DNA from 3 places in the Streptomyces sp. CNZ287 genome. Region 3 is predicted to be linked to each of the others. Evidence: predicted binding sites of a transcription regulator. Region 3 holds the regulator's gene; each other region holds the start of a gene.
What was found. Region 3 encodes HrcA, which represses chaperone genes, less so after heat shock. Its sites were predicted from a motif close to TTNGCACTCNGNNNNNCNGAGTGCNAA; they were not measured.
Positions count from the first base shown of each region.

Region 1: groES (co-chaperone GroES) is a predicted target of HrcA. The motif match lies at 1,839-1,865, and genes of this name have one in related genera.
Region 2: groL (chaperonin GroEL) is a predicted target of HrcA. The motif match lies at 3,880-3,906, and genes of this name have one in related genera.

Region 1 covers NZ_VISV01000001.1:637,602-647,271, forward strand. Annotated here, with positions in the region: gene groL (chaperonin GroEL) at 1-1,256, opposite strand, end outside; gene groES (co-chaperone GroES) at 1,382-1,690, opposite strand; gene FB457_RS02845 (polysaccharide deacetylase family protein) at 1,927-2,862, opposite strand; gene FB457_RS02850 (polysaccharide deacetylase family protein) at 2,859-3,791, opposite strand; gene FB457_RS02855 (class I SAM-dependent methyltransferase) at 3,904-5,115, shown strand; gene FB457_RS02860 (hypothetical protein) at 5,078-5,353, opposite strand; gene tsaD (tRNA (adenosine(37)-N6)-threonylcarbamoyltransferase complex transferase subunit TsaD) at 5,359-6,468, opposite strand; gene rimI (ribosomal protein S18-alanine N-acetyltransferase) at 6,477-6,947, opposite strand; gene tsaB (tRNA (adenosine(37)-N6)-threonylcarbamoyltransferase complex dimerization subunit type 1 TsaB) at 6,979-7,644, opposite strand; gene FB457_RS02880 (hypothetical protein) at 7,886-8,404, shown strand; gene FB457_RS02885 (LLM class flavin-dependent oxidoreductase) at 8,448-9,314, opposite strand; gene FB457_RS02890 (hypothetical protein) at 9,360-9,545, opposite strand; gene tsaE (tRNA (adenosine(37)-N6)-threonylcarbamoyltransferase complex ATPase subunit type 1 TsaE) at 9,633-9,670, opposite strand, start outside.
Region 2 covers NZ_VISV01000010.1:71,053-80,722, reverse strand. Annotated here, with positions in the region: gene FB457_RS19185 (glucosyl-3-phosphoglycerate synthase) at 177-1,139, opposite strand; SAM riboswitch class I at 1,319-1,458, shown strand; gene thrC (threonine synthase) at 1,476-2,780, shown strand; gene FB457_RS19175 (MoaD/ThiS family protein) at 2,777-3,055, shown strand; gene FB457_RS19170 (cold-shock protein) at 3,452-3,655, shown strand; gene groL (chaperonin GroEL) at 4,034-5,656, shown strand; gene murQ (N-acetylmuramic acid 6-phosphate etherase) at 5,896-6,831, opposite strand; gene FB457_RS19155 (MurR/RpiR family transcriptional regulator) at 7,225-8,163, opposite strand; gene FB457_RS19150 (hypothetical protein) at 8,303-8,674, shown strand; gene FB457_RS19145 (DUF4031 domain-containing protein) at 8,671-8,943, shown strand; gene FB457_RS19140 (Cmx/CmrA family chloramphenicol efflux MFS transporter) at 9,014-9,670, shown strand, end outside.
Region 3 covers NZ_VISV01000005.1:155,061-164,730, forward strand. Annotated here, with positions in the region: gene FB457_RS12665 (ribonuclease Z) at 1-147, opposite strand, end outside; gene FB457_RS12670 (histidine triad nucleotide-binding protein) at 164-523, opposite strand; gene FB457_RS12675 (S41 family peptidase) at 600-3,923, opposite strand; gene FB457_RS12680 (16S rRNA (uracil(1498)-N(3))-methyltransferase) at 4,105-4,854, opposite strand; gene FB457_RS12685 (nitronate monooxygenase) at 4,851-5,945, opposite strand; gene dnaJ (molecular chaperone DnaJ) at 6,211-7,344, opposite strand; gene hrcA (heat-inducible transcriptional repressor HrcA) at 7,345-8,370, opposite strand; gene FB457_RS12700 (MBL fold metallo-hydrolase) at 8,512-9,216, shown strand; gene FB457_RS12705 (DUF3097 domain-containing protein) at 9,227-9,670, shown strand, end outside.

The DNA of each region.
Region 1 (9,670 bases), on a different contig from region 3:
AGGGCCGAGCCGCCGCCGGAGACGATGCCCTCCTCGACCGCCGCGCGGGTGGCGGAGATGGCGTCCTCCAGGCGGTGCTTCTTCTCCTTCAGCTCGACCTCGGTGGCCGCGCCGACGCGGATGACGCACACGCCGCCGGCCAGCTTCGCCAGCCGCTCCTGCAGCTTCTCGCGGTCCCAGTCGGAGTCCGTGGCGTCGATCTCGGCCTTGATCTGCGCGACCCGGCCGGCGACCTCGTCGGCCTTGCCGGCGCCGTCGACGATCGTGGTGTCGTCCTTGGTGATGACCACGCGGCGGGCGGTGCCCAGCACCTCAAGACCGACCTGGTCGAGCTTGAGGCCGACCTCCTCGGAGACCACGGTGCCGCCGGTGAGGGTGGCCATGTCGCCGAGCATCGCCTTGCGGCGGTCGCCGAAGCCGGGGGCCTTGACGGCGACGGAGTTGAAGGTGCCGCGGATCTTGTTGACGACGAGGGTGGACAGCGCCTCGCCCTCCACGTCCTCGGCGACGATCAGCAGCGGCTTCGCCGAGCCGGCCTGCATGACCTTCTCCAGCAGCGGCAGCAGGTCCTGGATGGAGGAGATCTTGCCCTGGTTGATGAGGATGTACGGGTCCTCCAGCACCGCCTCCATGCGGTCCTGGTCGGTGACCATGTAGTGCGACAGGTAGCCCTTGTCGAAGGCCATGCCCTCGGTGAAGTCCAGCTCCAGGCCGAAGGTGTTGGACTCCTCGACGGTGATGACCCCGTCCTTGCCCACCTTGTCCATGGCCTCGCCGATGAGCTGGCCCACCTGGTCGTCCTGCGCGGAGAGCGCGGCGACCGCGGCGATGTCGGACTTGGAGTCGATCGGGCTGGCGGCCTTCAGCAGCTCGTCGGAGATCGCCGCGACGGCCGCGTCGATGCCGCGCTTGAGCGCGGAGGGGGAGGCGCCCGCTGCCACGTTGCGCAGGCCCTCGCGGACCAGTGCCTGGGCCAGCACGGTGGCGGTGGTGGTGCCGTCGCCCGCGATGTCGTTGGTCTTGGTCGCCACCTCCTTCACGAGCTGCACGCCCAGGTTCTCGTACGGGTCCTCGACCTCGATCTCCCGGGCGATGGTCACGCCGTCGTTGGTGATGGTCGGGGCGCCGAACTTCTTGTCGATGACGACGTTGCGGCCGCGGGGGCCGATCGTCACCTTCACGGTGTCGGCAAGCTTGTCCACGCCGCGCTCAAGAGCGCGGCGGGCGTCCTCGTCGAACTTCAGAGTCTTCGCCATGGAACGTGGGTCCTCTCAAGGGGCGCCGTAGGGAGCGCCGACGCCCCGGCCCGTTTCGATATGTCCTGCTCGGCGAACGGATCCGGGGCGCGGCCTGGTGTGGGAAGAAGCGGGAAGCGCCCCGATTACTTCTCGATGATCGCGAGCACGTCGCGGGCCGAGAGGACGAGGTAGTCCTCGTTGTTGTACTTCACCTCGGTGCCGCCGTACTTGCTGTAGAGAACGACGTCGCCGACGGAGACGTCGAGCGGAAGCCGGTTGCCGTCCTCGAAGCGGCCGGGGCCGACGGCAAGGACGACGCCCTCCTGGGGCTTCTCCTTGGCGGTGTCCGGAATGACCAGGCCCGAGGCCGTGGTCTCCTCGGCGTCGAGCGGCTGGACCACGATGCGGTCCTCAAGCGGCTTGATGGCAACCTTGGTGCTGGCGGTCGTCACGATCCGACCTCCCCCTTCGGAGATCTCGCGGGGTTGAATGTCTGGGGTGGCGATCCTGGAGGATCCGTCGTCGCGGGTGCCGGATCCGCCTCGTCGCTGTGTTGGCACTCTCCCCGGGGGAGTGCCAGAGCCGAGGTTATGCCGCCCTTTAGCACTCGGTCAAGCCGAGTGCCAGATTGCCACCCGCGTCGCCCGCCGCCGGCCGTACAGTCATACCGGCCGCGCCCCCGTCCGGGTCACATGTAGTCCTCCAGGCGGGCCACCGTGAAGCCCTGCCGCTGGACTTCGCGTACGAACTCCGCCATCACGTCCGTCATCGTCCGCCCGCCCTGCTGCTCGGGCCCCCGGAAGTGCGCCAGCACGATGTCGCCGGGGCGCAGCCGGTCGCCGCTGCGGTACTCCAGGCCGCTCGCCTTCATGTCGGCCCGCCACAGCGGCATCGCGCGGACGCCGCAGGAGGCCGCGGCCCGCAGCGTCGCCGCGTCGTACGTGCCGTAGGGCGGCCGGAAGAGCGTCGGGCGGACGCCGAAGGCCCCGGCGACGCGCTCCTGCTGCCGGCAGATCTGGCGGCGCTGCCCGGCGTACGGGAGGGAGGTGAGGTCCGGGTGGGTGAGGGTGTGGCCGTGGACGGAGTTGCCGAGGCGCCGCAGCTCCTCGAAGTAGCCGTAGTCCCCGCCGGCCGCCGAGTCGGAGAGGAACATGCTGAACGGCAGCCGCAGATCGGCCGCCATCCGGATGAACCCGGGGTCCTTGTCCCAGCCGTCGTCGATCGTGAGGAAGACGACCTTGTCCCGGGTCGGCACCCGGCCCGCGACCGCCGGCAGCCCGGAGTCCCCCGGCCGCACCGGGCGGCTCGCGGGGGGCGCGGGCGGCGCGGCGAGGGGGCGGTCGAGGCCCCAGCGGCGGTACGCCCCGGGGCCGGTGGCGCGGGGGACGTCCTTGCGGGCCGTGCCGTCGCCGCCGGGCAGCGCCCGCGGCGTACGCCCCGCGTGCCGCGCGCCCGGCTTGCCGTCCGCCCGCCCGTCCCCGGGCGCGGCGGACTCCTCCGCGCCCTGCGGGAACCACTCCTCGGTCGGCCTGGCCGCGTCCGCGCAGGCGGTGAGCGCGAGCAGGCAGACGGCGGCTATCGCGGCGGCTGACGACCGCCGCCCGGAGCGGCGGGTGCGCCTCATACGTAAGCCTCCAAGCGAGCAACGGCGAAGCCCTCGTCGTTCGCCTTACGGAGCACCGTACGGAGCATGTCGGTCATCGTGCCGCCGAATTCGGAAGGTCCTTCGAAGTGGGTGAGCACGATATCGCCGGGGTGGAACGCGGTGTCCGCGCGGGAGTACGTCCAGCGTCCGGGGAACGCCTCCTGCTGCCAGAGCGGTACGAGATCGATGCCGCACTCCTTGGCGGCGCGCAGGGTGTCGGCGTCGTAATTGCCGTACGGCGGGCGGAAGATCCGCGGCCTGGTGCCCATCTCGCGCTCCAGGACGCGCTGCTGGCCGCAGATCTCCTCGCGCTGGGCCGCGTAGGGCAGTTCGCGGAGGTTGGGGTGGTGGAGGGTGTGGTTGCTGACGGTGGTGCCGAGGTCGCGGAGGTCACGGAAGTAGCCGTAGTCGTCGCGCGCGACCTCGTCGGCGAGGAAGGCGCTGACGGGCACGCCGAGTTCGCGCAGCATGCGCAGCAGCTCGGGGTCCTTGCGGTAGCCGTCGTCGATGGTCAGGAAGATCACGCGGTCGTCGGTCGGCACCCGGGTGATGACGGGCGGCAGGCCGGGACCGCCGCCCTTCGCCTCGTAGCCGGGTTCGGTGGCGAGCGCGGGTTTGCTGCGCGGCGGGGCCGGCGGCAGCAGCGGGGCGGCCTTCAGGCCCCAGGTGCGGGCGGCGGCGAGCCGCTGCGCGTGGACGCGCTGCTGGTGCTCCGCGGTGCGGGCGAGCGCGCGGGCGGGGGCGGCGGCCAGGCCGCCGGCGATGGCGGGCTTGGCGTCCCCGTCGGGGTGGGTGAGGGGGCGGGGGTGGTCGGGCCCGGCGGTGCCGGAGGAGCAGGCGGAAGCGAGGAGCGCGGCGGTGGCGGCCAGGGCGAGGAGGCCGGTGCATGGTCGGGCACGTGGGAGCATTTTATCCTTTTGTCGTATTAGTTCCGGAGCCCGCATCCTTCCAGTACGGAACGGGGTGTCACGGCGCCACGCCGTACCAGCGCCCGTACGGCGGACAGCGGACAATGGGCCCATGCACGGCCCCGACGCCCCCGACGACCCCCTCGCCGCCCTCCTCACCCCCGAGGGGCAGGCGCTCCTCGCCGAGCTGCGGGAGCACGACCCCGCCGACGAACTGGCCCTCGCCACCCGGCTGCGCCGCACCCACCCCGCGGAGCTGGTCTCCGCCGCGCTCGGGCAGGCCCGGCTGCGGCAGCGCGCGGCGGCGAAGTTCGGGGCGGACGCGGCGCGGATGTACTTCACCCCCGACGGCGTCGAGCAGGCCACCCGTACGGCGGTGGCGGCGCACCGCGCGGCCCGGTTCACGGCGCTCGGCGTCGACCGGGTCGCCGACCTGTGCTGCGGCGTCGGCGGCGACGCGGTGGCGCTGGCGCGGGCCGGGATCGCGGTGCTCGCCGTCGACCGGGACCCGGCGGCGGCCGCCGCCGCGCGCGCCAACGCGGCGGCGCTGGGGGTCGCCGAGCGGGTCGAGGTGCGCTGCGCGGAGGTGGGGGACGTGGACATCTCCGGATACGACGCGGTCTTCGTCGACCCGGCGCGGCGGGTCGGAGGGCGCGGCCGCGTCTTCGACCCCGAGGCGTACTCCCCGCCGCTGTCCTGGGCCGTCGAGGTCGCCGGCCGGGTCTCGCACGCCGCGCTGAAGGTCGCCCCCGGCATCCCGCACGAGGCGGTGCCGGAGGCCGCGGAGGCGGAGTGGGTCTCCGACGCCGGCGACGTGAAGGAGGCCGTGCTCTGGTTCGGCGCCGCATCCGGCGCCGTCTCCCCCGGCCGCCGCCGCGCGACCCTGCTGCCCGGCGGCGCCACCCTCGTGGGCCGCGGCCTGCCCGACCCGCCGGCGGGCCCCGTGGGGCGCTATCTGTACGAGCCGGACGGCGCCGTCATCCGCGCGCACCTCGTCGCCGAGGTGGCGGCGCAGGCCGGCGGGCGGCTGCTGGATCCCACCATCGCGTACGTCACGGCCGACGACCTGGTGCGGACCCCGTACGCCACGGCGTACGAGATCACCGACACGCTCCCCTTCCACGTCAAGAAGCTCCGCGCCCTGCTCCGCGAACGCGGCGTCGGCAGCGTCACCGTCAAGAAGCGCGGCTCCGCCGTCGAACCCGAGGAGCTGCGGCGCAAGCTGAAGCTCACCGGCCCGGCCGCGGTGTCCTGCACCGTCTTCCTCACCCGCGTCGCCGGCGCCCCTACGGTGCTTCTGGGCCGTCCGGCCCCAGCGACGTGAACCGCCACCGGTGCACCGGCCGGGCCAGCAGTCCCGCGTCCGGGTCCCCGAGTTCCGGCATGGGGGCCTCGCGGTTGCCGCAGTCCGCGTCCCACCAGGTGATGACCAGCACCCGGTCCCCCGGCGCGCGGAACGTCTCGCGCCGCAGCGGCCGGGCGGGCAGGCGCTGCGCCCGCGCCCACGCCAGCAGCTCGTCGCCGCGCCCGGCCGCGGCCCTGGCCTCCCACATCAGCGCCATGACGGTCACGAGTACAGGTTGTCCTTCGCCAGCTCGTGCACGTGGTCGTGGCCGTGCCCGGGCGCGTGCTCGTGCCCCGGTACGTGCGTCTCCGTGACCGGCAGCGACGAGTCCGCCGACAGCTCCCAGTCCGACGCCGCCCGCCCCCGCGCCACCATCTCCGCGCCCAGCGCCGCGACCATCGCCCCGTTGTCCGTGCACAGCTTCGGCCGCGGCACCCGCAGCACGATCCCCGCGTCCTCGCAGCGGCGCTCGGCCATCGCCCGCAGCCGCGAGTTCGCCGCCACGCCGCCGCCGATCATCAGGTGCCCGACGCCGTTGTCCCGGCAGGCCCGTACCGCCTTGCGCGTCAGCACGTCCGCCACCGACTCCTGGAACGACGCCGCCACATCCGCCACCGGCACGTCCTCCCCCGCCGCGCGCCTGGCCTCCACCCAGCGGGCGACGGAGGTCTTCAGACCGGAGAAGGAGAAGTCGTACACGGGGTCGCGCGGGCCCGTCAGGCCGCGCGGGAAGCGGATCGCGGCCGGGTCGCCCTCACGCGCGGCCCTGTCGATGAACGGGCCGCCGGGGAAGCCGAGTCCGAGAACGCGGGCGACCTTGTCGAACGCCTCGCCCGCCGCGTCGTCGATGGTCGCGCCGAGGGGGCGGACGTCGGCGGTGATGTCGGCGGACATCAGCAGCGAGGAGTGTCCGCCGGAGACCAGCAGGGCCATCGTCGGCTCGGGCAGCGCGCCGTGTTCGAGCTGGTCGACGGCGATGTGCGAGGCGAGGTGGTTGACGCCGTAGAGCGGCTTGCCCAGCGCGTACGCGTACGCCTTGGCCGCCGACACCCCGACGAGCAGCGCCCCGGAGAGCCCCGGGCCCGCCGTCACCGCGATCGCGTCCAGGTCGCGGGCCGCCACCCCGGCGTCGCGCAGCGCCCGCCCGATCGTCGGGACCATCGCCTCCAGGTGCGCCCGGCTCGCCACCTCGGGCACCACGCCGCCGAAGCGGGCGTGCGCGTCGACGCTGGAGGCGATGGCGTCGGCGAGCAGCGTGTGCCCGCGGACGATCCCGACACCGGTCTCGTCGCAGGACGTCTCGATGCCGAGCACCAGGGGTTCGTCTGCCATGGGGGGCGTCACTCTTTCTCGGTACGGCGCATGACGAGCGCGTCGACGTTTCCGGGCTGGTAGTAGCCGCGCCTGACGCCGATCACGGCGAAGCCGTGGCGCTCGTAGAGGCGCTGCGCGCGCACGTTGTCGACGCGCACCTCCAGCAGCACCTCGCGGCAGCCGAAGCGGCGGGCGGCGGCGAGCAGCGCCTCCAGCAGGCGCGGACCGAGGCCGGTGCCCCAGTGGTCGCGGGCGGCGGCGATGGTCTGGATGTCGCCGGTGCCGTCGAGCGCGGCGAGGCCGCCGTAGCCGACGACGCGGCCGGCCTCGTCCTCGGCGACGAGGTACGCACGGGTGGCGCCGGGGCCGCGGGCGTGGGCCAGCTCGGACCAGAACATCGCCGGGGACCAGGCGTCCTCGGGGAAGGTGTCCCGTTCGAGGGCGAGCACGGGGTCGATGTCCCACCACCGCATCTCGCGCAGGGCGACGGCGGTCATGGGCCGCTCTCGTACGTGTCCGGGCGCGGGGTCATCGCGGGGTGACCGCCTTGTACGCGGCGGGGACCTGCGCGTCGGGGCGGCGCAGGTACAGCGGGCGGGGCGGCAGCAACTCGGTGCCCGCCGCGAGGCGCTCGGCGGCCAGCGCGGCGAGGGCGGCGGCGTGCGGGTGCGCCGGGGGCCGGGCGTCGGGGAACGCCTCGGGGTACAGCTCGGCGCCCGCCCCGGCGGCGGGCAGGCCCGCGACCTGTCCGGCGAGGTCGGCGGGCCGGTCGACGGCCGGGTCCGTGACGCGGGTGCGGGCGTCGGCGTAGCGCGCCCAGTACACCTCTTTGCGCCGGGCGTCGGTGGCCACGACGAACGGGCCGTCAATGCCGCCGGCGCCGTCGCGGCCGGCGGCGTAGGCGATGCCGTCCAGCGTGCAGACCCCGTACACGGGGATGCCGAGCGTCATGCCGAGGACCTCGGCGGTCACCAGCCCCACCCGCAGCCCGGTGTAGGGACCGGGGCCGACGCCGACGACGACGCCGGCCAGCTCCCCGAGCCCGCGGCCCGCCTCGGCGAGCACCCGGTCGACGGCGGGCAGCAGCAGCTCGCCGTGGCGCCGGGCGTCGACCTGGTGCGACGCGGCGAGCGCGGGCGACGCGGGGTCGCCGTCGTGGAGCGCGACGGTGACGGCGGGGGAGGCGGTATCCATGGCGAGCAGCACGCCCTTCAGGGTAGTCGCGCGGAAGGGGTGCCCGGAGCGCGTCCGCCGGGCCGGTGACTCCGGCCGCGGCCGCCCCGGGCGCGCGGCGGCGGGTGCTACCGTCGGGCGGAGCAGGCGGGGCGGACCGGTGCGTGCAGCATGAGGACGGGCCGGGGGAAGACTGGGGAAGAGCGGCCCTGCGGCCGCCGTACCGGAAGGGGCGTACCGCGTGGCAGGCAGCGGGAAATTCGTGGCCGGGCTGACGGCCGCCGCCCTGGGCGTGGTCGCCTTCCTCGCCTACCAGGCCAACGCCAACGCCCCCGACTCCCTGGCGCGCAACCGCCCGGGCGTCGCCAGCCCCGAGCCGACCAAGGCCAAGGAGAAGAAGCTCGAACTGCCGGCGCGCTCGGGCTCCGGGCTGCGGGTGGTGTACGCACTGAAGGACAAGCGCGTGTGGCTCGTCGGCGAGGACAACTCGGTGCTGCGGACGTACAAGGTGACCCCGAGCACCGTCGACCCGCCGCCCGGCATGTACACCGTGACCTCGCGGTCGCGGCAGATCACCGGCTCGGACGGGGTGCCGGTCGAGCACGTGGTGATCTTCACGGAGTCCGAGGGCACGGTCATAGGGTTCAGCGCCGCGGTCGACGGCTCGCGGCCGGAACCGGACGCGACGGAGAAGACGGGCGGAGTGCGCTCGTCGCGGGTGGACGGCAGGGCGCTGTGGCGCTTCGCGACCGTGGGAGTCCCGGTCGCGGTGGTGAAGTAGCGGGGACCCGCAGCCGGACCCCCGCCCCTTCCTCCGTACGTCCCTACAGCCCGGCGGCCTCCGCGATCAGCGGGACCTGCGCCACGTCCGGGTTGCAGGGGAAGAGCACCAGCTCGCCGCAGCCCGCGTCCGCGAACGCGGCCTTGGCGGCGGCGACCGCCTCCGGCGAGGTCAGCGCCCCCGCGGCGATCTTCTCGGCGAAGTCGCCGAGGAACCCGTAGTAGTCCAGCAGGTAGCTGCGGGCGTGCTCCTCGGCGTCGGGGCCGAGGCTCACGTACGCCAGCGCCGCCACCCGCGGCTCGCCCTCCCGGCCCGCCTCGCGCCAGGCGGCCCTGGCCTTCTCGGCGCCGCCGGCCAGTTGCTCGGGGCTGCCGCCGCCGAGGATCCACCCGGCGCCGTACTCCGCGACCCTCCGGAAGGCGGCGGGCGCGTTCCCGCCGAAGAGGATCGGCGGCCCGCCCGCCTGCACCGGCGCCGGGCCCACGGGGTGGGCGCGGCCCCGGGGGTCCTGCCGCCAGACGGCGCGCATCTCGGCGAGCTGGTCGTCGAAGATCCGGCCCCGCTCGGTGAAGGGCACGCCCGTCGCCTCGTAGTCGTCCTCCCGTCCGCCGACCGCGGCGCCGACGGTGAGCCGGCCGCCGGAGAGCGCGTCGACGGAGGCGAGCTGCTTGGCGAGCAGGGCGCCGTTGCCGCGGTACGGGGCGATGAGGATGGTCGTCGTCAGGCCGATGCGCTCGGTGACGGCCGCGGCGGCGGCGAGGGTGGGGATCGTTTCGAGGTTGCCGTAGACGACGCGGTCGATGGTGCCCAGGGTCGAGAACCCGGCCCGCTCGGCCGCGGCGGCCCACTCAGGGATCAGCGTTCCGGGGATGCCGGGGATGGTGGAGGGAAGTCCGATGCCGATGTCCATGCAGCGCAGCCTAGATGCCCCGGGGCGGGGCATCGCGATCCTGCGCTACGCGGCGTGCTGTTCCGGCTCGGCGGGGCCCTCCGGGGCCCGCCGCCCGGCCCGCCGCCCGTCCGTCCCGGCCGCCTCGGGTTCGGGGGCGGGCGGCGTCGAGACCGCCTCTGCCGCCGCGCAGGCGGCGAGCAGCTCGGCGACTCCCACGGCGGGGCGCTGCCCGTCTTGCTCAGGTGCCATACGCCCATGGGACCACGCCCGCCGACCTGGAGCAACGATATGCCGACAGCGCGTCGGCATATTTGTCGGAAGGTCCAGCACTGCTGTTCAGGTGCGGGCGAGCGCGGCCAGCGCGCCGTGCGCCC
Region 2 (9,670 bases), on a different contig from region 3:
GCGGGGGTTTGGGGGCGGAGCCCCCGGCGTCTCGGGGCGGAGCCCGCTGGGGTGCCGGGCGCGCCTCCGCTGGGGGCTGGGGCGCAGCCCTGTCCGGTCCCGGGGCGGAGCCCCCGGGGTTCGGGAAGGGGCGGGTGCGGGGAGACCCCCACCCGCCGTCGCCCGCCCGGCGAGGGCTATGCCGCGCGGCGCTCCACGTACTCCCGGATCTCCCCCATCGGCGGCCGCTCCTCCGTGTCCACCCCGTACGTCCGCGGCTCGAACGCCCCCTCCGCCCCCCGGTCGAACTGCGTCAGCCGCGGCCGCACCAGGTGCCCCCGCGCCAGCCGTACCTGCGCCGTGCGGTAGATCGCCGCCGCCATGCGCCCCAGCGCGCGGTCGTCCTGGTGCCGGTGCCGGCGGACGCCGACGTCGACCTGCGCCAGCGCGTCCAGCCCCACCGTGTGCAGCGCGTCGACGAGCAGGCCCAGCTCCACCCCGTACCCGACCGGGAACGGCAGCCGCTCCAGCAGCGACCGGCGCGCCGCGTACTCACCGCCCAGCGGCTGGACGAAGCCGGCCAGCAGCGGCCAGTGCAGGTTCAGCAGCGGCCGGGCCACCAGCTCGGTCACCCGCCCGCCCTGTCCGGTCGCCGCCCCCGTACCCAGCGGTCTGTCGTACACCGCCTTCACGAACTCCACGCCGGGATCCGTCAGCAGCGGCCCCACGATCCCGCTCACGAACGCCGTGTCGAAGTCCCGCAGGTCCGCGTCCACGAAGCACACGATCTCGCCGCGCGTCACCAGCAGCGACCGCCACAGCACCTCGCCCTTGCCCGGCACCGCCGGCATCCGCGGCAGCACCTCGTCGCGGTGCACGACCCGCGCGCCCGCCGCGGCGGCGACCTCCGCCGTACGGTCCGTGGAGCCGGAGTCCATCACGACCAGCTCGTCCACCAGCCCGCCGTCGGGAGCCATCAGCTCCGCGCGGATCGCCGCGACGATCGACCCGACCGTGGCCTCCTCGTCGAGCGCCGGCAGCACCACGCTCACCGTCCCGCGCGCCCCGAGCGCGCGCTTGGCCGCCAGCAGCCGCGCGTCCGGCCGGTCCGCCGCGGACCAGGACCGCGTCCTCAGCCACTGCTCCACGTCATCGAGCACCTGCGGGCCTCCCCTTGCCGGTGTCCTGCCCGGTGTGTGAGCCGTCTCGCGTATCGGACGGCCCTCACAACTGTCCTGGTCGTCGGTTACAGTCTTGAACAACGTGCGTGACGTCCCTATGTCGGGGTCCGCGCGCGGACAAAAGCGCCGGGCGGCCCCGCCGGACCCGCGCCATACAGAGCTCATCCAGAGGGGCAGAGGGAACGGCCCGTTGAAGCCCCGGCAACCCTCCGTCCGGTACTCGCGACGCTGCGAGGCCCCGGACGGTGATGGTGCCAATTCCGTCCTGCGGCGAGATGCGTCGCGGGGAAGATGAGGAGAGAGGGCCTCGCCAGTATGGCTGTAGACACAGCTCCCACCCCCACCGCCGTCGACGGCGGCCCTGATCTGGGCCCTGCCGTCGCGCTGTCGTGCCGGGAGTGCGGGGAGCGGGTGCCGCTGGGTCCGGTGTTCGCGTGCCAGTCGTGTTTCGGGCCGCTGGAGGCGGCGTACGAACTCCCCGGCGGTGACGCCGGGTCCGCCGCCCGGCTGCGGGCCCGTATCGAGGCGGGTCCGCGGAGCATCTGGCGGTACGCGCCGCTGCTGCCGGTCCCCGCGGACGTGGCGGGCAAGCCGAACCTGAACCCCGGGTTCACCCGGCTGCACCGCGCCGACCGGCTCGCCGCCGAGCTGGGCGTGACGGGCGCGCTGCACGTCAAGGACGACTCGGGCAACCCGACGCACTCCTTCAAGGACCGCGTCGTCGCGATCGCCGTCGAGGCGGCGCGCGCCTTCGGCTTCACCACGCTGTCGTGTTCCTCCACGGGCAATCTGGCGGGCGCGGTCGGCGCGGCCGCGGCGCGGGCGGGACTGCGTTCGTGCGTCTTCATCCCGTACGACCTGGAGCACGCGAAGGTCGTCATGGCCGCGGTCTACGGCGGTGACGTCGTCGGCATCGAGGGCACGTACGACGACGTGAACCGCTTCTGCTCGGAGCTGATCGGCGACCCGATCGGCGAGGGCTGGGGGTTCACGAACGTCAATCTGCGCCCGTACTACGCGGAGGGCTCCAAGACCCTCGCGTACGAGATCTGCGAGCAGCTCGGCTGGCGGCTCCCGGACAACATCGTCATACCCGTCGCCTCCGGCTCCCAGCTCACGAAGATCGACAAGGGGCTGAAGGAGCTGATCGCGACCGGGCTGGTCGAGGAGCGCCCGTACAAGATCTTCGGCGCCCAGGCGGCCGGCTGCTCCCCGGTCTCGCGGGCCTTCAAGGACGGTCACGACGTGGTACGTCCCGTGCGGCCCGACACGATCGCCAAGTCCCTCGCCATCGGCAACCCGGCCGACGGCCCGTACGTGCTGGACATCGCCCGCCGCACCGGCGGCGCGGTGGAGGACGTGACGGACGCCGAGGTCGTGGACGCGGTGAAGCTGCTGGCCCGCACCGAGGGTGTGTTCGCGGAGACGGCGGGCGGCGTGACCTTCGGCGTGCTGGCGAAGCTCGTCGCGGACGGCCGGATCGACCCGGCCGGGACCACCGTCGCGATCAACACGGGCGACGGCCTGAAGACCCTCGACGCGGTCGCTCCCACCACGGGGCCGAGCGCGATCATTCGTCCCACACTCGACTCCTTCCGAGAGGCCGGCCTCGCATCATGAGCGTGAACGTCCGAATTCCGACCATCCTCCGTACGTATACCGACGGGCGGGCAGAGGTGAGCGCCGAGGGCGCGACGCTGGCCGAGGTGATCGAAGACCTGGAGAAGAACCACCGCGGCATCGCAGGACGGGTGCTGGACGATCAAGGCAAGCTGCGCCGCTTCGTGAACGTCTATGTGAACGATGATGACGTCCGCTTCGCCGATGGCCTGCAGACTCCCACTCCCGAGGGGGCCGGGATCTCGATCATTCCGGCGGTCGCCGGAGGCTGCTGAACCCCGCGTGCGCGTGTGCGGCCCCACTGATCCGGAGTGGGGCCGTTCGCATGTCATGACACGCGATAGGGTTGGGGCGTTCCCCCCTCGTGGCCCATGCTCCACGCATATGAGAACGCGACAAGTTCCGCGCAAATGCGGAGAGTTAATTGTCGTGATGGTGAGTTATGCCCTGCCCGAGTTGTCATGGAATGGCGGAAATTGATCGGAAAAATGCCGATCGCGTGTCCGTAGAATTCTCGTCCGATTGACCTGTTGCACTGGGCATCTGTGCGGATACATTCAGCCGCGGTCGACGCGTTCCGGCGCACGCCCCGGCGTGTATCCGGGGGTGAGGTCTGACCCGGGTCCGCGGAGTGCGGTCCTGTGTAAGGGCCAGCAATAGGGGAGTTTGGAATGGCTCAGGGCACCGTCAAGTGGTTCAACGCGGAGAAGGGGTACGGCTTCATCGCGGTCGACGGTGGTGCGGATGTCTTCGTCCACTACAGCGCGATTCAGATGGACGGATACCGCACCCTCGAGGAAGGCCAGCGGGTCGAGTTCGAGATCTCGCAGGGCCAGAAGGGGCCGCAGGCAGACATGGTCCGCGTCAGCGGCTGAGCGCCGGGCATCGACCACGGACGACTCGCGACGGCCCGCACCCCCCGGGGTGCGGGCCCTCTGCTGTCCGTGCTCCGCCCCTGCCCGCTCCCCGTATCCGCCCATGTCCGCCCCTGTCCGCGTCCTCCGCCGCCTGTTGTGCGGTGCCGCGGTCCGGTTCCGCTCTGCGCATGAGAAGCCCCTACCCGCTTGCACTCGCAGGGGGCGAGTGCTAATCATTGGCGTTAGCACTCTCCCCGTGAGAGTGACAGCACGGGACCGGTTCGGTGAGGTCCGCACGCCGGGTGGGAGGGAACCACGCGGGTCGCGGACCGTCCGTCGCGGGCGCCAGCGCGGTCCGGACACAGACGACCCCCCTGTCCGGGAGGACTCAACACAATGGCCAAGACCATCGCGTTCGACGAGGAGGCGCGGCGCGGCCTCGAGCGCGGCATGAACCAGCTCGCCGACGCCGTCCGCGTCACCCTCGGCCCCAAGGGCCGGAACGTCGTCCTTGAGAAGAAGTGGGGCGCCCCCACGATCACGAACGACGGTGTCTCCATCGCCAAGGAGATCGAGCTCGAGGATCCGTACGAGAAGATCGGCGCCGAGCTGGTCAAGGAGGTCGCGAAGAAGACGGACGACGTCGCCGGTGACGGCACGACGACCGCGACCGTCCTGGCCCAGGCCCTGGTCAAGGAGGGCCTGCGCAACGTGGCCGCCGGCGCCAACCCGATGGCGCTGAAGCGCGGCATCGAGAAGGCCACCGAGGCCGTCTCCGCCGCCCTGCTGGAGCAGGCCAAGGACGTGGAGACCAAGGAGCAGATCGCCTCCACCGCCTCCATCTCCGCCGGCGACGTCCAGATCGGCGAGCTGATCGCCGAGGCCATGGACAAGGTCGGCAAGGAAGGCGTCATCACCGTCGAGGAGTCGCAGACCTTCGGGCTCGAGCTGGAGCTCACCGAGGGCATGCGCTTCGACAAGGGCTACATCTCCGCCTACTTCGCCACCGACATGGAGCGCATGGAGGCGGAGCTCGAGGACCCGTACATCCTCATCGCCAACTCCAAGATCAGCGCGGTCAAGGACCTGCTGCCGCTCCTGGAGAAGGTCATGCAGTCGGGCAAGCCGCTGCTGATCATCGCCGAGGACGTCGAGGGCGAGGCCCTGTCCACCCTCGTGGTGAACAAGATCCGCGGCACCTTCAAGTCCGTCGCCGTCAAGGCCCCGGGCTTCGGCGACCGCCGCAAGGCCATGCTCGGCGACATCGCCATCCTCACCGGTGGCCAGGTCATCTCCGAGGAGGTCGGCCTCAAGCTGGAGAGCGCCACGCTCGACCTGCTGGGCCGCGCCCGCAAGGTCGTCATCACCAAGGACGAGACCACCATCGTCGACGGCTCGGGCGACAGCGAGCAGGTCCAGGGCCGGGTCAACCAGATCCGGGCCGAGATCGACGCCAGCGACTCCGACTACGACCGCGAGAAGCTGCAGGAGCGGCTCGCCAAGCTGGCCGGCGGCGTGGCCGTCATCAAGGCCGGCGCCGCGACCGAGGTCGAGCTGAAGGAGCGCAAGCACCGCATCGAGGACGCCGTGCGCAACGCGAAGGCGGCCGTCGAGGAGGGCATCGTCGCCGGTGGCGGCGTGGCCCTGCTGCAGGCCGGCCACGTCTTCGAGAAGCTGGAGCTCCAGGGCGACGAGGCCACCGGCGCGTCCGCCGTGAAGCTGGCCCTGGAGGCCCCGCTGAAGCAGATCGCGGTCAACGCCGGCCTCGAGGGCGGCGTCGTGGTGGAGAAGGTGCGCAACCTGACCGCCGGTCACGGGCTCAACGCCGCCAGCGGCGAGTACGTCGACATGATCGCCGAGGGCATCCTCGACCCGGCCAAGGTGACCCGCTCCGCGCTGCAGAACGCGGCGTCGATCGCGGGCCTCTTCCTCACCACCGAGGCCGTCGTCGCCGACAAGCCGGAGAAGGAGAAGGCCGCGGCCGGGGGCGGTATGCCCGGCGGCGACATGGACTTCTGATCGGGATCGCGAAGTCCGTACGTCCGCCGCGGCCGCGGCGGACGGCGGACGGGCTGACGAACCGAGGGCGGTACCCCGCAGGGGGTGCCGCCCTCGGGCGTGTGGGCACGCGGCGGCGGTGCGTGGGCATGCGGCGGCGGCAGCCCGCGGGTGCGGCGGGGGAGGGGCGGCCGGGTGCCCCCGGCCGGCGCCGACCGGGGCACCCTCCGGTCAACGACCCCTTGCCGACACCGCCGGGCTCAGCTCACGTCGGTCGCGGACTTCAGGGCGACTCGCAGGTGACCGTGTGAGGCGTCGAGCAGGCGCTCCGCCGTGCTGCCGTCCACGCCGCCGAGGATGGTGAGGATCGCGTTCTTCACCTCGCCGTGGGTCTCGGCGAGGGCGGCCTCCACCTCCTCGTCGCCCGCGCCCGTCGCCAGTGCGACGATGCGCCGCGAACGGGCCCGCAGCTTCTCGTTGGAGGCGCGCACGTCGACCATCAGGTTCCCGTACGTCTTGCCGAGCCGGATCATCGTGATCGTCGACAGCATGTTGAGCACGAGCTTCTGCGCCGTGCCCGCCTTCAGCCGCGTCGACCCCGCGATCAGCTCGGGGCCCACGACGACCTCGATGGCGTGCTGCGCGGCGGCGCCCAGCGGCGAACCGGCGTTGCAGGACAGCCCGACGGTCAGCGCCCCCAGACCGCGGGCGTACGTCACACCGCCGACGGCGTACGGCGTGCGGCCGGAGGCCGAGATGCCGACGACCGCGTCGTCGGGCCCCAGCTCCGCCGCCGCCAGGTCGGCCGCGGCCAGCTCCTCGCTGTCCTCCGCGCCCTCCGTGGAGGTCCGCAGCGCCACGTCACCACCGGCGATCATGCCGACGACCTGCGACGGGTCGGTGTTGAACGTCGGCGGGCACTCGCTGGCGTCCAGCACCCCGAGCCGGCCCGCGGTGCCGGCGCCCAGATAGAACAGTCTGCCGCCGCGGGCCATGCGCTCGGCGATCTCGTCGATGGCGGCGGCGATCCGCGGCAGTTGCGTGGCGACAGCGCCCGGGACCCCGCTGTCCTCCTCGTTCATGATTCCGGCGATCTCCAGGCTGGAGAGACGGTCGATCTCTGCCAGCTCGGGACGGAACGCCTCGGTGGTCAGGTTTTCCAGCTCCCGGCGGATGTCTGCTGAGGGAGAGGGCATGTCGGAGCGGCTCTTTCCATACGGTGCGTGGCGCGCGGTGGGCGGTGCGCGCACGCGGCGGTGGGGTCGGTCACGGCGGCTTGCGTGGTGCGGTCGCCGGCGGTCGGACCGCCGCCACGGGCGCCAGGCGCGCGGGGCGCGCCGGGCCACCGGGCGGCGTCGGCGCCGGCGTCGTACGTCGGTGCGGGGCGTGCGTGGCGCGGGGGCGGTGCGTGGTGCGGGTGGCGCGGGGGACGCCTCCGGCGCGCGGGGCTGAGCCCGTACGCCCGGCGTATCCGACAGATCCGACTCGTCCGCGTTCTCCGGCGCGGCCGGTGCCGTGGGCGGGGTCCGCGCCTGGACGGAGGGCGGGTCGCCGGTGCATCGGTCGTCGTCGGGAGTCGCCGGGCGGGGTCAGGACCGCGGGCGGAGCGGGCTGTGCCGGTGGGCCAGCGCCTCGTACGAGGCGGCGAGCGCCGGCGCGGCCCGTTCGTACGTCCGCTGGGCCACGCCTATGAAGAGACAGTCCACGACCAGCAGCTGGCCCGTCCGGCTGGACATGGCCGCCGGCCGCAGCTCGCTCTCGCGACCCGTGGACGTGGTGAGTATGTGATCGGCGTACGACGCGACGGGGCCGTCCGGGCGGCCGGTGATCGCCACGGTCGTCGCCCCGTGGTCGAACGCGACCCGCAGCGGCTCTATGACGTCGACCGTGCGGCCCGAGTGCGTGATCGCGATGGCCACGTCGCCCGCGCGCAGTTGGACGGCATTGGTCACGGCCAGGTGCGGGTCGGGCGAGGCGTGCGCCACGACGCCGATCCGCAGCAGCTTCTGGACCAGGTCCTGGCCCACGAGGTTCGACGCGCCGATGCCGTACACATCGATGCGCCGGGCGGTGGCCATGGCGGCGATCGCCGCCTCCAACTGCACGGGGTCGAGCCCGGCCGCGGTGTCCGCGAGGGCCTGCTGCTCGTCCCGCGCGAGCTTGGCGATGACGTCGGCCATCGAATCGTCCACCGCTATGTCCGCGGTGACCGACGGCGCCCGCCCCGCCTCCTGCTGCGCGGCGGCGGCGGCGAGGGCCAGCCGGAGATCGCGATACCCGGGATAGCCGAGCAGCCGCGCCGTCCGCACGACGGTGGCCTCCGACGTGCCGGTGCGCTCCGCGAGGCCGGTGACGGTGAGCGCGGCACAGCCGGCCGGGTCACCGGCGACGGCCTCGGCAACGCGCTGCATGGAACGCGTCATGGACGGCGCGACCGTGCGCACCTTGGCCGCGAGGGCGGCGGGCGCGGGCGGCGCGGGTCCGGTCGGGGTGTCAGGAGTGAAAGTTTCCTTCACGCTGTAGCTCACACACGAAAGATATTTTCGCGACGAAGGGCGAGTCAACCCCCCGCGTCGGCCCTGTGGAAAACCCCGGCAGGCCCCGCGGCGGGCCCCGGCCCGGCCGCGGGCCCGGCCGCTCGGGTGCCGGTTGCGGGAGAATTGACGTATGGAGCACCAAGGGCTGGAGCAGGCGCTGCACCGCGCCCGTGCACTGATCCTCGCCGACCTCAGCGCCGCGGATGTGGCCGGGCCGGACGTGGTCACCTTCGTCGAGGACGCGGTGGTCCACCGCCGCTGGTGGGTGGAGCAGTGGCCCGAGGGCGTGGCGTATCTGGACGGCCTGGTGGCCCAGGACGTCCAGGACGCACTGCTGGAGAAGTACGGCAGATGGCCGCTCTGCCCCGTCTGCGAGGACGTCGATTCCACGGGCCCGCACGCGCTGGACATCGAACCGGCATTGGGCCCGGACCCGCGGTGGGTGTGCGGCAGGACGGGCGCGGTGATGGCCCGGGTGGGGAGCCTGGGGGGAGCCGGATGACGATTTACGTCGACCCGCCGACGTGGCCAGGTCACGGGCGGATGTGGTCGCACCTGGTGAGCGACGTGTCGTACGAGGAACTCCACGCCTTCGCGGAGTCGATGGGGGTGCCGCGGAAGGCGTTCGACGGGGACCACTACGACATTCCGTCGACGCGGTATGGGGACGCGGTGAGCCGGGGCGCGGTGGAGGTGGGCTCGAAGGAACTGCTACGGAGGCTGGTGGAGGGCGGCCTGCGGAGACGGGGGAGGAAGACGGGGACGGGATGAGGGAGAACGGGGTGAGGAGATCCCCGCGCTCGCAGGAATGTTCCCCCGGCGACCGAGCGTTTCCTCCTTCATGTCCCCGACCGCTCCCCGGGCCGGAGCCCGCCTGCCCGTCGCCGTGTACGTCCTCGGCGTCGCCGTCTTCGCCCTCGGGACGTCGGAGTTCATGCTCTCCGGGCTGCTCCCGGAGATAGCCGACGACCTCGACGTCTCCATTCCCCGCGCGGGTCTCCTCATCTCCGCGTTCGCCGTGGGCATGGTCGTCGGGGCGCCGACCCTCGCCGCCGCCACCCTCCGCCTCCCCCGCCGTACCACCCTCGTCGGGCTGCTCGTCGTCTTCGGGGCCGGGCACATCGTGGGGGCCGTCTCCACCTCCTACGGTGTCCTCTTCGCCACCCGCATCGTCAGTGCCCTCGCCTGCGCCGGGTTCTGGGCCGTCGGCGCCGCAGTCGCCATCGCAACCGTTCCGGCGGGCGCCCGCGCACGGGCCATGGCGATCATGGTCGGCGGGCTCAGCGTCGCGAACGTCGCCGGGGTGCCCGGCGGGGCGCTGCTCGGCCAGCACTTCGGCTGGCGGTCCGCCTTCTGGGCGGTCACCCTCATGACCGCCGTCGCCCTCGTCGGGGTGGTGGCGCTCGTACCCGGTGGCACGCCCGGCGACGCCGAGCCGCCCCGGCTCCGCGAGGAACTGCGCATCTACCGCGACGGTCAGGTGTGGCTCGCCATGGCC
Region 3 (9,670 bases):
GGCGCGCAGCATCTGGCGCTGGGTGCCCTCGCCGGGGTCGAAGAGGATCGCGTCGCCGTCCCAGCGCAGCACGTAGCCGTTGTGGTTGCGCTGGCGGGTGGGGACCTGGCTGGCGGTGCCGAGGACGACGAGTTCGCGGGCGGCCACGTGCGGGCGGCCCGCGCTACCCGGGCGGCCAGTTCAGACCGCGGCCGCCGAGCACGTGGGCGTGCGCGTGGAAGACGGTCTGGCCGGCGCCCGCGCCGGTGTTGAAGACGACGCGGTAGCCGGTGGCGTCGATCTTCTCCTCGACGGCCACCTCGGCCGTCTCGCGCAGCACGTCCGCGAGGAGCTGCGGCTCCGCGGCGGCGAGGGCGGCGGCGTCCGGGTAGTGGGCCTTGGGGATGACAAGGACGTGCGTGGGCGCCTGCGGGTTGATGTCGCGGAAGGCGATCGTCGTCGGGGTCTCGCGGACGACGGTCGCGGGCACCTCGCCCGCGGTGATCTTGCAGAACAGGCAGTCTGCCTGCGGCTCCCCGGCCATGTTCCCGGCCTCCTTCGTACGAGTCGGGCGGTACGGGCCGCATGGTACCCCGCGGCCCGTACCCGGTGCCCTGCCGCTACTCCCCCGCCGGGGACCCGGAGGACGACGGCTCGGAGGACGCCGCCTCCGGCGTGTCCCGTACCGCACCCGGCACCTCCGGCGGCACCGCCGCCGGGCTTCGCTCCAGTTCCTCCAGCGCCAGCCGCACCGCCGTCTCCAACTGCGGGTCGCGCCCCTGCGCCCAGTCCTCCGGCGTGAGCTGCACGTCCACGTCCGGTTCCACGCCGTGGTTCTCCACGCCCCAGCCCGGGCCTTCCAGCCAGATGGCGTACTTCGGCTGCGTCACCAGTGTGCCGTCGACCAGCCGGTAGCGGCTGTCGATGCCGACGACCCCGCCCCAGGTGCGGCGCCCGACGAGCGGCCCGATGCCCAGCGCCCGGATCGCGGCGCTGACGATGTCGCCGTCCGAACCGGAGAACTCGTTGGCCACCGCGACCACGGGACCGCGCGGTGCGTCCATCGGATAGCTGACGGGCCGGAGCCCGCGGCCCGCGTCCCAGCCGACGACGCGCCGCGCCAGCTTCTCCACGACGAGCTGCGAGGTGTGCCCGCCGCGGTTGTCGCGGACGTCGACCACCAGCCCCTCGCGGGCGACTTCGACGCGCAGGTCGCGGTGGAGCTGCGCCCAGCCGGGCCCCTGCATGTCGGGTACGTGGAGGTAGCCCAGGCGGCCGCCGGAGGCTTCGTGCACGTACGCGCGCCGGCCGGCGACCCATGCGTGGTAGCGCAGCGGTTCCTCGTCGGCGGTGGGGACGATCACCGCGTAGCGCACGTCGCCGCCGTCGGCGGGGAGCACGCTCAGCTCGACGGGCTTGCCCGCGGCGCCCACCAGCAGCGGCGCGGGCCCGGCCAGCGGGTCGACGGGCCGGCCGTCGACGGCGACGATCGCGTCGCCGGGGCGGACCGCGGCGCCGGGCGCGGCCAGCGGGGAGCGGGCGTGCGGGTCGGAGGTCTCGGACGGCAGGATCCGCTCGACGCGCCACGTGCCGTCGTCCCCGCGGGTCATGTCGGCGCCGAGGAGGCCCTGCCGCCGCTCCGGTGCGCCCGCGGGCGCGCCGCCGCCCGGGGGGACGACGTACGCGTGGGACGTGCCCAGCTCGCCCTGCACCTCCCACAGCAGGTCGACCAGGTCGTCGTGGGTGGCGACGCGCTCCAGCAGCGGCCGGTAGCGCTCCAGCACGCCGTCCCAGTCGACGCCGCCGAGGTCGGCGCGCCAGAAGTGGTCCCGCATCAGCCGGCCGGCCTCGGCGTACATCTGCCGCCACTCGGCGGCCGGGTCGAGCGACTGCCGTACGCGGGTGAGGTCGACGGTGACGTTGTCCCCGTCGCCGTCGTCGACGTGGCTGGCCTTGCGGTCGGCGGGGACGACCTTCAGCTTGCCGTCGGTGCGCAGCAGGATCCGGGTGCCGTCGCCGGTGACGGTGAAGCCCTCGGCGTCGTCGGCGAGTTCCTCGACGCGCTGCTTGCCGAGGTCGTAGCGCTCCAGCCGGCTGGTGGGCCCGTCGTCCTCGGGGCCCGCGGCGTCGGTGCCGAGGACGCCGCGCAGCGGGTGGACCAGCCACAGCAGGCCGCCCTCCGCGGCGCGCAGGGTCGAGTAGCGGGCGGCCTCGACGGGGAAGGGCAGGATGCGGTCGGCGAGGCCGTCGAGGTCGATGCGGGTGACCGGCGGGGTGTCGCCGGAAGGCGAGCCGGCGTCGTCGCCGTCGTCGGAGGTGCCGCGCTCGGGGGGCCGGCCGTGGCGCTGCGGGCCGAACGGCGAGGGCGTCTCGGCGGCGAGCGTGATCAGGTGGGGGCGGCAGGCGTACGGGAACGACAGGTCGAAGACGTGGCTGTCGTAGACCGGGTCGAAGGCCCGCTCGGAGAGGAACGCCAGGTGCTTGCCGTCCGCGGTGAACGCCGGGGAGTAGTCGCGGAAGCGCAGCGGCGTGGCCTCGGCGACGGCGAGCCCGTCGGTGGTCGCGAGGCGCAACTGCCGCAGCTCGCCGGGGCCGGGGTGGGACCAGGCCAGCCAGGCGGAGTCGGGCGAGAACACCAGCCCGCCGGCGTCGCCGTACGCGCTGGTGTCGACCTCGCGCACGTCGCCGGAGGCGCGCTCGACGAGGAGCACCCGGCCGTCGTGCGAGGCGACGGCGACGCGGCTGCCGTCCGGCGCGACGGCCAGCCCGGTGACCCGGCCGAGGCGCCCGGCGGCGACGCGGCGGGGCGTAGCGCCGGTGTCGCGGCCGGCGGCGGGGATGAACTCCAGCGCGTCCTCGCCCTCGGCGTCGGTGACGAACACGACGTGCTCGGCGCCCTCTGCGCGGAAGACCCGCGGCATCCGGGCCCGTACGCCGGGCTCCGCGGCCAGCGCGCGGGCGGGGCCCTCGCGGTGGGTCACCCAGTGCAGGGTGCCGCGGATCTCGACGGCGCTGCCGCGGCCGGTGTGGTCGGGGCGGGCGGCGCCGAGGTTGTGGCGGGCGCGGAGCGGGCGGGGGCGCAGGTCGGTGCGCTGGCCGCCGAGGCGGATGTCGAGGCGGCGGGGCTCGGTGCCCTCGTCGAGTCCTTCGAGGAGCCAGAGTTCGCCGGCGCTGGCGTAGACGACGCGGGTACCGTCGGTGGCGGCGTGGCGGGCGTAGAAGCCGCCGAGGGGGGTGTGGCGGCGCAGCGCGGCGTACGCGTCGGGGGCGTCGGTGTCGGCGGAGTACAGCGCGCCGGTGCCCTCGTGGTCGGAGAGGAACGCGAGCCGCCCGCCGGCCCACAGCGGGTACTCGGCGTTGCCGAGGACGGCGTCCAGCTCGGCGGGGCGGGTGAACTCCGCGTCGGCGGCGGTGCGCAGCCAGAGCCGGCCCGCGGTGCCGCCGCGGTAGCGCTTCCAGTACGCCGCCTCCCGGCCCATGCCCGCGGTGAGCAGCGCGACGCGGCCCTCGGGCCCGTACGCGACGTTGCCGACGGGTCCGAACGGCAGCGTGTGCGCGGGGCCGCCGCCGGGCGGCACGGCGCGGGCCCAGGTGCGGCGCAGCGAGTACTGGCCGTGGGTGGTGAGCGCCAGCACGTCGCCGTCGGGCGTCCAGCCGCGTACGGAGGTCTTGCCGCTGCCCCAGTACGTCAGGCGGACGGGGGCGCCGCCGTCGACGGGCGCGGTGAGGACCTCGGGGGCGCCGTCGCGGGTGGAGGTCCAGGCGACGCGGGTGCCGTCGGGGGCTATGCGCGGATGGTCCACCGGCATGTTGTCGGCGCTCACCCGCCAGGCCCGGCCGCCGTCGACGGGCGCGGCCCAGACGTCGTCCTCCGCCGTGAAGGTGATCAAGTCGCCGTGCAGGTGCGGGAATCGCAGGTAAGCAGGCTGAGTCACGTCGATCATCCCATCATGCGGAAGCGGTACTCACCACCGCTTTGCGGTGCGGTGTGACCTTCGTCCTGTACCCGCCCCGTCCGGGGACGGAACGAATCGGGACGTAATTGTGAACACCTTGGGAAAACCCCCTGTTTCCCGCGCGCGGAGGGTCAGGATCCGGGCGTACCCCACGCCTCGCTCCGCTCGCTCAGGACCACCGCCCGGTCGCGGCGAGCACCACCGCGCCCGCCGCCGTCCCCGCCGTGGAGGTGCGCAGCACGCTCGGGCCCAGCCGGTACGCCCCCGCGCCCGTGCCCTCGAACGCGGCCAGCTCCTCCGGCGCGACCCCGCCCTCCGGGCCGACCACCAGCACGATCTCGCCCTCCTCCGGCAGCGCGGCGGCGGCCAGCGGCGCGGCGCCCTCCTCGTGCAGCACGGCCGCGAACGCCGCGTCCGCGAGCAGCGGCAGCAGTTCCTTCGTCGCGTGCAGTCCGGCGACCTCCGGGAAGCGCAGGCGGCGGGCCTGCTTGCCCGCCTCGCGGGCGGTGGCGCGCCACTTGGCCAGGGACTTCTTCCCGCGCTCCGCGCGCCACCGGGTCACGCAGCGGGCCGCCGCCCACGGCACCACCGCGTCCACGCCGGTCTCGGTCATGGTCTCGACGGCCAGCTCGCCGCGGTCGCCCTTCGGCAGCGCCTGCACGACGGTCAGCCGCGGGCGCGGCGCCGGCTCCTCGCGCACCTCGGCGCAGGTCACCAGCAGCCGGTCGCGGCCCTCCGCGCCGGCCACGGTGCCGTACGCGCCGCGCCCCGCGCCGTCGGTGAGCACGACGTCCTCGCCGGCGCGCAGCCGCCGTACGGACACCGCGTGCCGCCCCTCGGGGCCGGTCAGCGCCAGCACCGCGCCGGGGCGGGCGGCGTCCAGCACGGCGGGCTCGGCGACGAACACCGGGGCGGTCACAGCAGGCCGCCCGAGGCGTCGCCGGCCGGCTTCGTCGTGCCGCTGAGCGCGTCGGCCAGCTCCCGGGCCAGCACCTCGACCAGCTCCGCGGCGGGCAGTTCCCGCGCCAGCCGGTAGCCCTGGCCCGCCCAGAGCGCCATGCCCTGCGGGTCGCCGACGCGGGCGGCGGCGGCGCGCAGCGGGGAGGTCAGGTGGTGGACCTGGGGGTAGGCGGCGGGGGCGTACGGGCCGTGCTCGCGCACGAACCGGTTGACCAGCCCGCGCGCGGGGCGGCCGGAGAAGGCGCGGGTCAGCTCCGTACGGGTGAACACCCCGCCGGTGACGGCCCGCTTGTGCAGCGCGTTGGCACCGGACTCGGGGCAGACCAGGAACGCGGTGCCGAGCTGCGCGGCGGCGGCGCCCGCGGAGAGCACCGCGGCGATCTGCCCGCCGCGCATCAGCCCGCCGGCGGCGATCACGGGCACGTCGACGGCCTCCAGCACCTCGGCGAGGAGCGTGAGCAGCCCGCGGCCCACGTCGTCGTCCCGCGGGTCGTTGCGGAAGCCGCCCTGGTGGCCGCCGGCCTCGACGCCCTGCACGCACACGGCGCCGGCCCCGGCGGCCTGCGCGCGGCGCGCCTCGACGACGTTGGTGACGGTGACGACGGTGTACGTCCCGGCGCGGGCGAAGGCGTCGAGTACGGCCGCCTCGGGGCAGCCGAAGGTGAACGACACCAGCGCCACCGGCTCGTCCAGGAGTATCGCCACCTTGGCGTCGAAGGCGTCGTCCGTGCCGGCCTCGGCGTCCCCCAGCGCCGTGTCGTACCACTCGACCTCGCCGGCCAACTGCTCGGCGTACGCCTCGATCTGGGCCGGGTCGGGCGGCGAGGGGGGCTGGGGCATGAACAGGTTGACGCCGAAGGGCCGGTCGGTGACGGCCCGGAGCTGGCGGATCTCCTCGTACATCGCCTCGGGTGTCTTGTAGCCGGCGGCGAGGAACGCCAGGCCGCCGCCCTCCAGCACCCCGGCGGCGAGTTGCGGGCAGGATGCGCCACCGGCCATGGGCGCCTGCACGATCGGGAAGGTGAAGAGATCGTTCAGCTCGGTGGGCATGGCTCAATCCTGTCATGCAGGTCGGACGCCGGCGGCCCGCGCCGGATCGTGGTATCCGCGCGTCTTCACGCACTTGGGGACGGCTGACGTCCCACCCGCAACACCCGTCGCACGGGCCGCACGGAGGCGGCCCGGCGAGGCCCCCTGCCGGGAGCTAGGTCCTGTCTGGCACCTAACGCCGTCCGCCCTCTGGGCGGGCTCCCCCACAGCGCGCTGCGCACACGCGGGCGGTACCCCAGACGCAGGCGGGATTTCCAGACAGGGCCTAGCGGCCGCTCCAGGCGTCCTTCAGCCGCGAGAACAGCCCCTGCTGGCCCGGTTTGAACTGGCCCTGCGGACGCTCCTCGCCGCGCAACTGGGCGAGTTGGCGAAGGAGCCGCTCCTGCTCCGGGTCCAGCTTCTGCGGCGTCTCGACCTCCACGTGCACGACCAGGTCGCCCCGGCCGCCGCCGCGCAGATGCGTCACACCGCGCTGGTGCAGCGGAATCGACTGCCCCGACTGCGTACCGGGACGGATGTCGACCTCCTCAAGACCGTCGAGCGTCTCCAGATTGACCTTCGTGCCCAGGGAGGCCGCCGTCATCGGGATCGTCACCGTGCAGTGCAGGTCGTCGCCGCGGCGCTGGAAGATCGGGTGCGGCAGCTCGCGGATCTCCACGTACAGGTCGCCCGCGGGGCCGCCGCCGGGGCCGACCTCGCCCTCGCCCGCATGCTGGATGCGGGTGCCGGTGTCGACGCCCGCGGGGATCTTCACCGTGAGCGTACGCCGCGAGCGCACCCGGCCGTCGCCCGCGCACTCGGGGCACGGCGTGGGCACGACCGTGCCGAAGCCCTGGCACTGGGGGCAGGGCCTGGAGGTCATGACCTGGCCGAGGAAGGACCGGGTGACCTGCGAGACCTCGCCGCGGCCACGGCACATGTCGCACGTCTGCGCCGACGTGCCGGGCGCCGCGCCCTCGCCGTTGCAGGTGCCGCAGACCACCGCGGTGTCGACCTGGATCTCCTTGGTGGCGCCGAACGCCGCCTCCTCCAGCTCGATTTCGAGCCGGATCATGGCGTCCTGGCCGCGGCGGGTGCGCGAGCGCGGCCCGCGCTGCCCCGCCTGGCCGAAGAAGGCGTCCATGATGTCGGAGAGGTTGCCGAAGCCGCCGGCGCCGAAGCCGCCGGCCGCGGCGCCGTTCTGCGACAGGGGGTCGCCGCCGAGATCGTAGATCTGCTTCTTCTGCGGGTCCGACAGCACCTCGTAGGCGGCGTTGATCTCCTTGAACCGCTCCTGGGTCTTCGGATCCGGGTTCACGTCCGGATGCAGCTCGCGGGCGAGTCTGCGGAACGCCTTCTTGATCTCCTCCTGCGACGCGTCACGTCCGACGCCGAGGACCGCGTAGTAGTCCGTGGCCACTTATGACTCCGCCAGGATCTGTCCGACGTACCGTGCCACTGCGCGTACCGCTCCCATCGTTCCGGGGTAGTCCATGCGGGTAGGTCCGACCACGCCGAGCTTGGCGACGGCTTCACCGGTGTCGCCGCCAGAACCGTATCCGACGGAGACGACCGAGGTGGAGGTGAGCCCCTCGTGGTCGTTTTCATGGCCGATACGCACCATCACGCCCGGTTCCTTCGCCTCACCGAGCAGCCGCAGGAGCACCACCTGCTCCTCCAGCGCCTCCAGCACCGGCCGGATGGTGAGCGGGAAGTCGTGGTCGAACCGGGTGAGGTTGGCGGTGCCGCCGATCATCAGCCGCTCCTCCGTCTCCTCCACCAGCGTCTCCAGCAGCACCGACAGCACGGTCTGCACCGTGCCCCGGTCGTCCGCGGGGAAGGGGTCGGCCAGGTCTGCCACCAGCCGCGGCACGTCGGAGAACCGGCGGCCGACGACGCGGCTGTTGAGCCGGGCGCGCAGGTCGGCGAGGGAGTCCTCGCTGAACGGCGCCGGGCAGTCGATCAAGCGCTGCTCGACCCGGCCGGTGTCGGTGATGAGCACGAGCATCACGCGCGCCGGGGCGAGTTGGAGCAGCTCGACGTGGCGCACGGTCGAACGGGTCAGCGACGGGTACTGCACCACCGCCACCTGCCGCGTCAACTGCGCCAGCAGCCGCACCGTGCGCCCCACGACGTCGTCGAGGTCGACGGCGCCGGACAGGAAGTTCTGGATCGCCCGCCGCTCGGCCGCGCTCAGCGGCTTGACGTCGGCGAGCTTGTCGACGAACAGCCGGTAGCCCTTGTCGGTGGGGATGCGGCCGGCGCTGGTGTGCGGCTGGGCGATGTACCCCTCGTCCTCCAGGGCGGCCATGTCGTTACGCACCGTCGCCGGGGAGACACCCAGGTGATGCCGCTCGGTGAGCGCCTTGGAGCCGACCGGCTCCTCCGTACCCACGTAGTCCTGGACGATGGCGCGCAGCACTTCGAGCCGGCGCTCGCTGAGCATGCTGCCCACCTCCGCACTCGGGGTCCGTCCGGTCGTTCCGCCGCTGGCACTCGACGGCGGGGAGTGCCAGGGTTCCGGGCCAGTGTACGGCCGGGTAGGGCAGCCCGGGCAAGGAGGCCGGTCACGTTATAGCGTCGGGGTATGGGTGGCGGTTGGGAAGAGCTCGCCCCGGACGTCCTGCGGCGCCGGCTGCCCCGCTGGGACGCGACGGCGGGTGCGGTGGCCGGAGCGGAAGGCGTACTGCTCGTGGACACGGGCGCCTCGCTGCGGGAGGGCGCGGAGCTGCGACGGGCCGTACGGGACCGCTTCGGCCGCCCCGTGACCCGTATCGCGCTCACGCATCCGCACTTCGACCACGTGCTCGGCACCGCGGCCTTCGCCGGCGCCGAGGTCTACGGGCCGGCGGGCATGGCCGCGTACCTGCGCGGCCCCGGCGCGGACGAGCTGCGCGCGGACGCCGTACGCCACGGGCTGGACCGCGACGCGGCGGCGGAGGCCGTCGACGTCCTGGTCGCCCCGCGGCACGCGGTCTCCGGCACGTACCGGCTGGACCTCGGGGGCGGCCGGGAGGTGCTCCTGGCCGAGCTGGGCGCGGCGCACTCGTCGCACGACATGGCGGTCTGCGTCCCGGGCCGCCCGGCCGTGGTGTTCTGCGGCGACCTGGTCGAGGAGTCAGGACCCCCGCAGGCGGGCCGGGACGCGGACCCGGCCCGCTGGCCGGCGGCGCTGGACCGGCTGCTGGAGCTGGGCGGTTCCGGGGCGGTGTACGTGCCGGGGCACGGGGCGGCGGTCGGGGCGGACTTCGTACGGGCCCAACGCGACGAACTCGCGCGGCGCTTGTCGTAATCTCACTTCCGTGCGCCGCTACGACACCGACCTCACGCCCCCCTGGAAGAAGCCGCAGCAGCCCGCCCCCGAGGTGCCGGCCGAGCCCGACCTGGTGGTGGAGGAGGTGGCGACGGGCTTCTGCGGCGCGGTCATCCGCACGGAGAAGACCGCGGAGGGCCCGACGGTGACGCTGGAGGACCGCTTCGGCAAGCACCGGGTGTTCCCGCTCACCCCGCGGGGCTTCATGATCGACGGCAGGGTGGTGACGCTCGTACGCCCCGGCCGTACCCGCCCCGCGGGCCCCCTCCTCTCGGCCTCCGGCTCGATCGCGGTCCGCGACCACACCGCGCGCGTGGCCCGCGCCGGCCGCATCTACGTCGAGGGCCGCCACGACGCGGAGCTGGTGGAGCGCGTCTGGGGCCACGACCTGCGGGTCGAGGGGGTGGTGGTCGAGTACCTGGAGGGCGTGGAC